DNA from 3 places in the Polaromonas sp. UC242_47 genome. Region 1 is predicted to be linked to each of the others. Evidence: predicted binding sites of a transcription regulator. Region 1 holds the regulator's gene; each other region holds the start of a gene.
What was found. Region 1 encodes sigma-54, which starts transcription at its own class of promoters, with help from an activator protein. Its sites were predicted from a motif close to TGGCANGNAANCTGCTTT; they were not measured.
Positions count from the first base shown of each region.

Region 1 (3,956 bases):
TCTTCCAGTGGCTGGCCAGTTGTGGAAAGAAATCCGAGGCTTCTTCGCCGCTGGCGGTCTGCGCCTGCTCGCGGCCCGGGTTGGCGCTGCGGTCGCGCCGCGGGCCGTCCTCGGAATCCGCGCGATCATCTTGCGGCACAGGCTGGCCGAACTCATCGATGCCCTGGCCCTGGAATTGCGCGGTGCGGCGCTGGTCGCGGCCCTGCACCGAAGGAATACCGGCCACACCGGCCACATCAATCCGTTCGCCATAAGGCGGGTTCACCAGCATCACACCGGACGGCGCGGGCGGCATACGTTGCAGGGCGTCGCCGCCGCGCAGTTGTATGGCGCTGGCCACACCGGCCCGTTCGGCGTTGCGCTCGGCAAAATCGACCATGCGGAAAGACACATCGCTGCCAAAGATGGGCGCGGTTGGTTCGGTGATGGCGGCTTCGGCCTGGTCCAACAAGCCTTCCCAGACATGGGGCTGGAAAGGCACAAATTTTTCAAACGCAAAACGCCGGCCCATGCCGGCCGCGATGTTGCGGGCGATCTGCGCCGCTTCAATCACGATGGTGCCGGAGCCGCAGCAAGGGTCATAGAGCGGCACGCCTTGTTTGCACAGCCCTTCTTCGCCGCTCCAGCCGCTGGCGGCCAGCATAGCGGCGGCCAGGGTTTCCTTCAACGGGGCGTCGCCCTTGTCTTCGCGCCAGCCGCGCTTGAACAGCGGCTCGCCCGAGGTGTCGATGTAGAGGGTCACGGTATCCACCGTCAGGTGCACGTACACACGCACATCGGGCCAGCGGGTGTCGACATCGGGGCGCACATCGTATTTATCACGGAAGCGGTCGGCGATCGCGTCCTTGATCTTGAGCGCGGCAAAGTTCAGGCTGGTCAGCGGGCTGTGTTGCGCTGTGATCTCGATCTTGAAGGTCTGTTTGGGCGTGAACCAGATTTCCCAGGCCACGGCGGCCGCCGCGTTGTAGAGGTCTTGTTCGCTGCGGTACTGGTTGTGCTGCAGCTCGATCAGCACGCGCTGGCTCAGACGGCTGTGCAGGTTGAGCTGCATCGCGTCGCGCCAGGAGCCGGCCACCTGCACACCGGCGCGCCAGGCCTTGCCCTGGGTGCCGGTGATACGTTTGACCTCGGCGGACAGCAGTTCCTCGACACCCGCGGCGCAAGGTAAAAATAATTGAAGTTGGTTCATATGGGGTGCCTCTAGGGGCTCCGGGGAATGGGGTGATCGGGAAACAGGGCCAAGGGCGCAGGACACCGGCAGGCAGGAGGTGCTGGAGGATGCCGGACCCCGCGCCCGGGCACCGGAGGTACAAAATCCTCTTTACAGCGATTTTCGCAGGTTCGCCGGGGCGATGCGCAAAGCCTCGCGGTACTTGGCCACGGTGCGGCGTGCGCACTCGATACCCTGCTCCTTGAGCATTTCGGAAATCTGGTTGTCGCTCAGTGGTTTGGTCAGGCTCTCGGACGAGACAAACTGCTTGATCAGCGCCCGCACCGCCGTGCTGGAGGCATTGCCGCCGGTTTCGGTGCCCAGCGCCGAGCCGAAGAAATACTTGAGCTCGAAGGTGCCAAACGGCGTGTTCATGTATTTGGCCGTGGTCACACGCGAGATGGTGGACTCGTGCAGGCCCAGCTCGTCGGCGATTTCGCGCAGCACCAGCGGGCGCATGGCGAGTTCGCCGTGGGTGAAGAAGTTTTTCTGCCGCTCGACAATCGCGCTGCTGACCCGCAGGATGGTGTCAAACCGTTGCTGGATGTTTTTGATGAACCAGCGCGCTTCCTGCAGGCGCTGCTGCAGGGCCTGGCCGTTCTGGCCCCGGTTCTGCTTGAGCGCATTGGCATAAATGTCGTGCACGCGCAGGCGCGGCATCACGTCGCTGTTGAGCGAGACCTTGAAGCCGCGGCCGGACTTGACCACGATCACATCGGGCACGATCAGGTTGCGCTCGACATTGACAAAACGCCGGCCCGGCTTGGGGTCCAGCCGGGCGATCAGCGCCATCGCGGCCTTGATCACGGTGTCGGGAAAACCGCACAGCTGCGACAGACGTTTGACGTCGCGTCGGGCCAGCAACTCCATGGGTTGCTGGCACATGGCGATGGCGGCGCGGGTTTCGTCGCAGTTTTTGTGGTCCAGCAACTGCAGGCCCAGGCATTCGGCCAGGTTGCGCGCGCCCACGCCGGCCGGCTCCATGTGTTGCAGCAGCTTCAGGGCCACGGTGAACTCGTGCACCAGTGCGTCGAGTTGTTCCAGGTCATCCCCGGCCAAGCCGGCGGCCAGAGCGGCCAGGCTGTCTTCGAGGTAACCGTCGTCGTTCAGCGACTCGATCAGGAAATGCAGCGCCGCCCGGCCTTCGTCCGACAGGCGCAGGGACAAGGCCTGGCGATGCAAATGGTCTTGCAGCGACTCATGGCTGCGCGCCAGATCGGCGGCATCGACTTCGCTGTCGTCATGGTTGTTTTTGCGCGGCGCGGCGTCGCCGCCCCACTCGTTGTCGTCGGGCGCGATGTCGACACTGCCGTCGCCCTCCCAACTTTCCTCGAGTTTGGCCTCGCTGCTGGGTTCAGCATCATTTTGACCTGTAGCCCCCACCCCGTCTGCACTGACAGCTATGGAATCCGTAGCGGATTCAAATTCACGGGTTTCCTGGCTGACCGGCGTGTCGGCCTGGACCAGGCCAAAATCCTCGCGCGGCGCGGCCTCTTCGGAAACTTCAAGAAACGGGTTTTCGTCGAGCATCTGCTCGACTTCCTGGCTCAGCTCCAGGGTGGAGAGTTGCAACAGGCGAATCGACTGCTGCAACTGGGGCGTCAGCGCCAGATGCTGCGAAACGCGTAATGACAGACCCTGTTTCATGGTGCCCCCACGCTCCCCACTGCGTGTGGTTCACTGCCCCCCGAGGGGGCTGGCCTTGCTTGGGGCGGCCCGGCGCGGCGGCCGGCGTGTGCCCGTGATTTTCTTGCCAGCAGGGGGCTGCGCAGCCGGCTTTGCCGGGCCGCAGGCGCCGCCCCCTGCAGGGGGGAGGGCGCTACACGCAGTGAGCGACAACGGGGGGGAGCCAAAGTGATCACATCTTGAAATGTTCGCCCAGGTAAACCCGGCGCACATCGGCATTGTTCACAATTTCAGAAGGGGTGCCCGTGGCCAGCACATGGCCGTCGCTGATGATGCAGGCATGGTCGCAAATGCCCAGGGTTTCGCGCACGTTGTGGTCGGTAATCAAAACGCCGATGCCGCGCGACTTCAGGAAACCGATGATGCGCTGGATCTCGATCACGGCAATCGGGTCGATACCGGCAAACGGTTCGTCCAGCAGAATAAAACGCGGCTGCGTGGCCAGCGCCCGGGCAATCTCGACACGGCGTCGCTCGCCGCCCGACAGGGCCGGCGCCGGTGAATCACGCAGGTGGTCCACGCGCAAGTCCTGCAGCAAGGCGTCCAGGCGTTCGTTGATGGCCTTGGCGCTCAACGGCTTGCCGGCTTCGTCGGCCTGCAGTTCCAGCACGGCGCGCACATTCTGCTCGACCGTGAGTTTGCGGAAAATCGAGGCTTCCTGCGGCAGATAACTCAGGCCCAGGCGCGAACGCTTGTGGATGGGCATGTGTTCGATGGACTGGCCGTCGATGGTGATCTCGCCCGCATCGGCGCGCACCAGCCCGACGATCATGTAAAACGACGTTGTTTTGCCGGCGCCGTTGGGGCCCAGCAGACCCACAACCTCGCCTTTTTGCACCGCCAGCGAGACATCCCTGACCACCTTGCGGCTGCCGTAGGCCTTTTGCAGGCCGGTGGCCACCAGGCGGCTGATGGGCGCGTTTTCCGGAGACTCGGTCATGGAGGCGGTGTTATTTTTTGTCATTGCCCAGCGTGGTACTGGGCCGCAGCGTTGGCGCTGACCCGGGGGGCGCCGTTGCCGGGGTGCCGGCGGCACCCGCCGCGGGCGTCTGGTTGCGCG
Region 1 covers NZ_JBIOAO010000003.1:288,330-292,285, reverse strand. Annotated here, with positions in the region: gene ACHMXK_RS23055 (class I SAM-dependent RNA methyltransferase) at 1-1,189, opposite strand, end outside; gene ACHMXK_RS23050 (RNA polymerase factor sigma-54) at 1,322-2,857, opposite strand; gene lptB (LPS export ABC transporter ATP-binding protein) at 3,069-3,836, opposite strand; partial or broken gene lptA (lipopolysaccharide transport periplasmic protein LptA) at 3,847-3,956, opposite strand, start outside.

Region 2 (3,956 bases), on a different contig from region 1:
AAGGCGAATTTGTCTCGCAGCGCGTAAAAGCCTGATCACGCGTCTGCTGGTTTTGCGCCTGGGTCGGCGGCCAGCAGGGGTGCTGGTTTTTCCGGCAGCCTGACCAGCAGCGGCACCAGCGCCAGTATGGCCAGGGCCAGCAGCGTGGCCAGCAAGGCCGTGAGTTCGCGCCCCAGGCCCGCGGCCACCCCCATGGCGGCGGTCAGCCACAGGCCGGCCGCCGTGGTCAGGCCTTTCACGTCGCCCAGCTTGTCGCCCTTGAGGATGGTGCCCGCGCAGAGGAAACCCACACCGGCGGTGATGCCCTGAATCACCCGGCTCATGTCGTCCGGCCCCATGCCGGTTTGCTGCGACACCAGCACAAACAAGGCCGCACCCATGGCCACCAGCATGTGGGTGCGCACGCCGGCCGCCTGGCCTTTGTGTTCTCTTTCCCAGCCGAGCAAGCCACCCAGCAAGGCCGCCATCAACAGGCGCAAGACCACGCGGGTGGTCTGGGCCAGATCGGGCAGGTCCGAAAATTCGGCGGCCAGGGTGCTGGCAATTTGTTGCCACCAGGTGGGGTTCATCGTGAGGGCTCCTGCGCAAAGGGGAAGCGCTCAATTTAGCTGGTGCGCCCTCAGGAAGACATAGGCGCAAGCCTACAAAACCGCCGGACAAGCGCGCCTTTCATCCGGGTATCAAGCCTTTTAGGCCCCCAGCCCTTGTCGGATGGATGCAAGCAGCTATCAGTTTGGTAGCGAAGCCGGTGCGCCGGCCGCTGCTCGGGGCATTTTTTCGTCAGGCGGTGGCGCACTGGCTTCGCGCAGTCCCACGGTGCCCAGCCGGGCTTTCAGCGATTGCGGCTGGCCGGTCAGCAGGGCGGCTCGTGGCTGCTGGCGCTGGCGGCGTACTGGTTCTGGCTGCAGGTGGTGTGAAACGCACACGCAGGTGGGGCCTGGAATGGACGGGGCAAAAAATGGCACCGCTGCCGGTGCTATGTTCTCAGCCCGGGGTCTGTTGCCCCGGGGTGCCTAACGCTTAAACCGCATTGGATTTTTTGCGCTGTGCCAGGTACAACCCGCCCAGAGCTGCCAGCACCAGCGGCAAACTGTCGGGTTCAGGAACATTGTTGGGATCGCAAGGCGGCTGGTTGGGCTGGCCACACACAATCACGCCGCCGCCGCCTGCAAATCCACCGCCGAGCACCACCGTGTCATCCAAAATATTGGCTGCAAAATTATTGCCATTACCCACGATCAAGGACTGCAACGCACCGAAGCCACCTTCGAAATACGCATGCCATGGTGTCGCGTTGGAAATATCGGTGTTGGTCAAGCCGGGGAACTGCGCGTTACCTTGGACCGTCAGCTGTAACTCGCCGGAATTGGCAATGCCACCCGAGTTGTCACCTTTGACCACCAGCGTGGGCAACAGCGAGGTCAACCAGCCATAACCAATGCTGCTGTTGGCCTGTTCCTGGGTGAAGAGTCCACCGCCTGCCGCCAGATAGTTGTTGATGGCCGTGCCATTTAGATTGACCACGGCCAATTGGATGTCGTTGATGCCGCCAGTTACATTGTTGGCTACCGTAGGCATATAAATGAAACCTGCATTCGACAAATTGACCGCACCCGTGTTGTTGAAGAAGTTGGTGATGTCGGTGGTAGAGGTCAGTTGGGTGGAGGTCCAGCCCGTCAGTCCTGCCAAGCTAAAAGCACTGCTGAACGCGGCGCTGGCCTGACTGCCGTTACAGCCAATACACACCGCATTGGTCTGTCCGTTGCTCACAGCTCCGCCGATATTGCTCATGGCCAGTTGCATGAATTTCCAACCCGTTTGATTGGCTCCTCCCGAGAAGAAACCATGGTCATCCATATCGGTGCCTGCAATGATGATGGGTCCGGCATGGGCCACGCTAAAGCCTAGCACCAGGGCGGTGGCGGCCAGAATTTGCTTGATCTTTTTCATTGTGCTTGCCTTAAATGGTTGTGGTTGGAGGGAGGGAGCCACGGGTAAATAGTTTGGTTTCCCGAACTTTCAAAGCACCCAGAGCAAATTCCGGTCCAGCTTTGTAGAGGTGAAAAATATCCTTTTATTTCAATGGTTTACGTTGATTTTTTGAGATGCCTGGGAGGCGCTTGAATAAGGTTGTGTAAACATATTCGACATTTTTTGCGCATGGTTTGTAGCGTCAAAGTGAGCTGCTGCTGGTCTTGAAGCGCCCGGACATACCGCTGCACACCCATGGCAGCGAAACCGATCTCCGTGACTTCGTGAAAAGCGCAAAGTCAGCGGGGGCACGCGCCGTGATCTGGGCCGTCAGTGTCGTGACACCTTTGCCAGCCTGAAGAAAACCTGCCGCAAACTGGGCATCTCTTTCTGGCTGTACTTGCTTGATCGCGTATCCCTGAGCAACACCATCCCGCCACGGTGGACTCTCATTCGCAACGCTGCGGCTGCTGCTGCTGCTGGCTTGCCTTGAGCTATTGAGAAGTTACTATTTCAGGCCTCTAACCCTTTGGGTTCGGGTGCCGGCAGCTATCAAGTTTGTAGCGAAATAGATGCGCGAGCCGCTGCTCAGGGCATTTTTTCGTCAGGCGGCGGGGCCGAGGCTTCGCGCGGTCCCACGGTGCCCAGCCGGGCTTTCAGCGACTGCGGCTGGCCAGTCAGCAGCTCAGCGTAGTTGGTGGTGTTGGACAACACTTTTTTCACGTAGTCGCGGGTTTCGGCAAACGGCACGTTTTCGGCCCAGATCGCGGCTTCCAGCACCGGCCCGTTGCGTCAGGCGCGCGGCCGGCCGGGACCGGCGTTGTAGGCGGCGGCGGCCAGCGGCATGGCGCCGCCGAAGTCGTCGAGCGCACGTTTGAGGGAGGCCGTGCCGATCACGATGTTGGTGTCGCGGTCGTTGATCTGGTCGGCGGTGAAACTGGTCAACGCAGCCGCCCGGCTGTCCCCTGGGCCGATCTGCGAGCCGGAAGCTCAAGCCCTGCGGTGTCTATGGCGGTAGACCTTTTTCTTGCGCCGCATGCCGGCGTGGCCGAGCGCGGCCACCAGCCAGCCCATGGCCAGCGCGGTCAGCACCGATGAAATTTCAGCCGTGCGGCCGGGCAGGTAGCGCTGGCTCCATTCGCAAGCGAAAGCCAGCGCCGCCACGCACAAGGTCGTGCCCACAAGCACCCAATCCATGCGCGCGGTGCTCCAGATAATGGCGCCGAAACACAGGGCTTCAAAGGCCACCGAGGTCACCGCGGCTTCGATGCTGCCTTCGAGCGACGAGGCGAAAGGCCGCCAATGCATGGCGGTGGGGAAGTCCTGGAATTCATACGGTGCGAGTGCGTAGACCAGGTAGCTCGCCACCGCAATCAGCAGCACCACCATCAGGCGCAGGCGCTCGGGCATGAAATCCGTGGACAGCCACAGGATGAAGCCGCCGGCGATGCCAAACACCACGGCCAGGCCGGGCGACTGGCCGAGCACGACGAATTTGCCGGCCAGCATGCACAGGGTCACCAGCCCCGCCAGTGGCCGCACCAGCCTGCCCACCGAGGCCGAACGCAACAGCTGCGCCAGCGCCTCCAGGCCGATCAGGGTCATGCCCACGTGAGTCCACATGCGGCGCGGTTGCCAGGGATCTTGTTGCCACAGTGACTTGACGTTGTCATAGACCGAAGACACATCGAAGGTGGGAATCAACGGAAACAGTTCGGCGATCACCCAGATGGCCAGCATGAGGACGGCAAAACGGTCGGCGGTGCGCAGCCCCGGGTGGCGCTGCATGACACCGTTCAGCGCCTGGACCGACAGCCTGCCAGCCCACCAGCCCGCCACGTGGCCCGTCATATTGAACACGATGTCGGAGGCCGCGGGCGTGCGCGGCAGGTATTTCTGCAGCCACTGCAGCACGCTGGCCACCACGAGCGCGATCACGAACCAGATCCAGAAATGCGTCCACTGGCGCTGCCGGCCGTCGTAGT
Region 2 covers NZ_JBIOAO010000001.1:4,113,003-4,116,958, reverse strand. Annotated here, with positions in the region: gene ACHMXK_RS19985 (hemerythrin domain-containing protein) at 1-35, shown strand, start outside; gene ACHMXK_RS19980 (MgtC/SapB family protein) at 36-569, opposite strand; gene ACHMXK_RS19975 (hypothetical protein) at 729-926, opposite strand; gene ACHMXK_RS19970 (PEP-CTERM sorting domain-containing protein) at 1,021-1,950, opposite strand; partial or broken gene ACHMXK_RS19965 (transglycosylase SLT domain-containing protein) at 2,560-2,913, opposite strand; gene ACHMXK_RS19960 (VanZ family protein) at 2,962-3,956, opposite strand, start outside.
Region 2: a site for sigma-54 is predicted at 2,031-2,048, ahead of ACHMXK_RS19970 (PEP-CTERM sorting domain-containing protein). Genes of this name have one in related genera too.

Region 3 (3,956 bases), on a different contig from region 1:
TCCGCTGTGGCTGATCCCGCCCTTGATTCTGGTCCTGCCGCCGCTGATCTGGGGCTGGCTGACCTACCGGGTGATGTCTTATGACGCGCTGGTGGACCACGCCAGCGCCGAGGAGCGGCGGGAGATCTTCCGCCAGCACCGCGCCAGCCTGCTGCTGATCGGCGTGCTCAGTGGTTACCTGGGCGCCGCACCCAGCCTGATCTGGGCCTCGGGCGCGATGTTTGTCGCCATGGCGCCCATCCTGGTGCCGGTGGCGATCTGGATTTACACCCTGGTGTTTGCTTTTTCCTCGCTCTGGTTTGCCCATTACACGCTGGCGGCCCTGGAACAACTTCGCAAGCAAAAAGTAGCCATAGCCCCCGACCCACTTGCGCAAGCAGCTATTGAATCCATAGCGGACGAGGTTTCGCCCGCGCCGTCGGCCGGCGTGGCAGGCGAGGCTGCGCCGACCTTTGGTGGACCTGGACAACAGCCGTAACCCCTTTTTTCAGGCGTTTCATCATGAGCACTCACTTCGGACTCATCATCATCGGCGACGAAATCCTCTCGGGAAAACGTGCCGACAAACACCTGCCCAAAACCATCGAGCTGCTGGCGGCGCGTGGCCTGCAGCTCAGTTATGCGGACTACGTGGGGGACGAGCCGGCGCGTATCACCGCGGTGCTGGCACGTGCTTTTGCCGCGGCGCGGGCCTCGGGCGACGTGGTGTTTTCCTGCGGCGGCATAGGCGCCACGCCGGACGACCACACGCGCCAATGCGCCGCCGATGCCCTGGGTGTGGCGTTGGCCTTGCACCCGAAGGCCGAGGCCCTGATCCGCGAACGCATGCAGGACGTTGCCAAAGAGCAGGGCGTGCCGTATGAGCCGGACCGGCACGACAATATCCACCGCCTGAACATGGGCATGTTTCCGGTGGGCGCAGCGATCATTCCCAATCCTTACAACAAAATCCCCGGTTTCAGCTGCCGGGCCGGTGCGGGGGCGGTTCATTTCGTGCCGGGCTTCCCGGTGATGGCCTGGCCCATGATCGAGTGGGTGCTGGACACCGACCACGCCGACTTGCACCAACAATCGGCCTACGCCGAAAAATCCGTGATTGTGATGGGCTCCATGGAGGCAACGCTGACGCCACTGATGCTGGCCATCGAGGCCAATTACAGCGGCGTCAAGGTGTTCAGCCTGCCCAGCGTGGACCACCCCGAATACGGCCGGCATATCGAGCTGGGCGTGAAAGGCCCGCCGGAACTGGTCAACGCCGCTTTTCCGGCGTTGCTGGCCGGCTTGCACACATTTAATGCCAAATTAGGCCCTGAATTGGTGCGATAAATGAATGCACCAATAACGAGTTAGTTGGTTTGCACCTATTTGGTGCTTTTTGGGTGTGAGTGATTTTTCCGGCCTGGCAGGCTCGCCATTGGCTCATCCCGCGCCAGATGGCGGCACAATCGAAGGCTTGGCATAAAAACACCGGCCATCGGGTTTGGCATAAAAAGTGCATTCACCCAGCACGAGCATATTTTTTAACCACCATCCAGCAACAGGAGATTCTGATGGCAAAGACCGTCGCAGACGTCATGAAAATGGTCAAGGAAAACGAAGTCAAGTTTGTTGACTTCCGTTTTACCGACACCCGGGGCAAAGAGCAGCACGTGACCGTGCCTGTGTCCCACTTTGACGAAGACAAATTCGTTTCGGGCCATGCGTTTGACGGCTCTTCGATTGCCGGCTGGAAGGGCATCGAAGCCTCCGACATGCAGCTGATGCCTGACGCCAACACGGCCAACATCGATCCCTTCTTTGAAGAAACCACGCTGCTGCTGAGCTGCGACGTGGTCGAGCCCAGCGACGGCAAGGCTTATGACCGCGATCCGCGTTCCATCGCCAAACGCGCCGAAGCCTACCTCAAGGCCACCGGCCTGGGCGACACGGCTTTCTTCGGACCAGAACCAGAATTTTTCATCTTTGACGACGTGCGCTGGAACACCGACATGTCGGGCACCTTCTTCAAGATCGAAGAATACGAAGCGCCCTGGAATTCGGGCACCAAGCTCGAAGGCGGCAACCGCGGCCACAGGCCCACCGTCAAGGGCGGTTATTTCCCCGTGCCACCGGTTGACAGCACGCAAGACATGCGCGCCGAGATGTCCCTGATCCTCGAATCGCTGGGCATCCCGGTTGAAGTGTTCCACCACGAAGTCGCTGGCCCCGGCCAGAACGAAATCGGCACCCGTTTCAGCACGCTGGTCGAGCGCGCCGACTGGACACAGCTGCTGAAATACGTGGTGCACAACGTGGCCAATGCCTACGGCAAAACTGCCACCTTCATGCCCAAACCCATCGTTGGCGACAACGGTTCCGGCATGCACGTGCACCAGTCGATCTGGAAAGACGGCAAAAACCTGTTTGCCGGCGACGGTTATGCCGGCCTGTCCGACTTCGCGCTGTACTACGTGGGCGGCATCATCAAGCACGCCCGTGCGCTCAATGCGATCACGAATCCCGGCACCAACAGCTACAAGCGCCTGGTGCCTGGTTACGAAGCGCCGGTCAAGCTGGCTTATTCGGCCAAGAACCGCTCGGCGTCGATCCGCATCCCTTATGTGGCCAACCCCAAGGGTCGCCGCATCGAGGCACGCTTCCCCGATCCACTGATGAACCCTTACCTCGGCTTCTCGGCCCTGATGATGGCCGGTCTGGACGGCGTGGAAAACAAGATTCATCCCGGCGAAGCCGCGACGAAAGATCTGTACCATCTGCCGCCCGAGGAAGATGCGAAAGTGCCAACCGTCTGCCACAGCCTGGACCAGGCCCTGGACGCACTTGACGTGGGCCGCGGCTTCCTGACCAAGGGCGGTGTGTTCACCGACAGCATGATCGACGCCTACATTGAACTGAAAATGGGTGAAGTGACGCGCTTGCGCCAGGCCACGCACCCTATCGAGTTCGAGATGTATTACTCCCTGTAATTTTTTACAGTTTGTGGTCAAAAAAGGACGGCTTTGGCCGTCCTTTTTTATGGGCCCTGTGTTTATCGCCTGCAGGGTTTTGCATTTCAAGACCTTTGCAGGATACTGGCAGACCGTCCAGGCCTTAATCGGCACATGGGGTTACGCATGAAACCTACAGTACTTCTTTCAATCTCTCTTGTTCTTGTTGCCGGTGTCTCCAGCGTTGTTGCCCAGGAGCGCATTTTCCGTTGCAGCGGCAAAACCGGCACCGAATACATCAACAACGCCAAGGATGCGCAGGCACGCGGCTGCAAGCCGATCGAAGGTGGCAATGTCACCGTGGTCCAGGGCACGCCGGTGAGCCGGCCGTCCGTGCGTGTGGCCTCGGCGGTGCAGGCCGCGCCAGCGTCCAGCAACAGCGAGCAGCGCGCCCGTGACAGCGATATGCGGGCCATTCTTGAGGCTGAACTGAAAAAGGCCGAGCTCAAACTGGCCGAGCAGCTCAAAGAGTACAACAACGGCGAGCCCGACAAACAGGGCATCGAAGGGCGCAACCACCAGCGTTACCTGGACCGGGTGGCGGAGATGAAAGAAAGCATCACGCGCCACGAAAGCGACATTGCCGGCCTGAAACGCGAAATTGCCCGCTTGCCCGGCAACACCGCGCCGCAGTAATTTTTCTGCGTCAGAATGGTGGCTTGAACAAGCCACCTATTTTCACCCCCGCCGCCGCTCAGGCCTCCCCCCGCTTTCAGTCTTTTGACCTGCTGGCCACCTTGGTGGCCGTGGTGCGTACCAACGGCGTGGTGGTGTTTGCCAACGCGGCGCTGGAGGACGCGCTGGGCATCTCGCGCCGCACCATCGAAGGCTCGCAGCTGCCTGATTGTTTCACCGAGCCCCAGATTCTGCACAACGCGCTGGAAGGCGCGGGCAGCAATGAATTTGCGGCCCTGCGTTACGACGCCTGGCTCAAACCGCTGAACCGCGAGCCCATGCCGGTGCACGTGG
Region 3 covers NZ_JBIOAO010000001.1:1,667,325-1,671,280, forward strand. Annotated here, with positions in the region: gene ACHMXK_RS08235 (EI24 domain-containing protein) at 1-478, shown strand, start outside; gene ACHMXK_RS08240 (competence/damage-inducible protein A) at 502-1,326, shown strand; gene glnA (type I glutamate--ammonia ligase) at 1,551-2,966, shown strand; gene ACHMXK_RS08250 (hypothetical protein) at 3,114-3,623, shown strand; gene glnL (nitrogen regulation protein NR(II)) at 3,647-3,956, shown strand, end outside.
Region 3: a site for sigma-54 is predicted at 1,482-1,499, ahead of glnA (type I glutamate--ammonia ligase). Genes of this name have one in related genera too.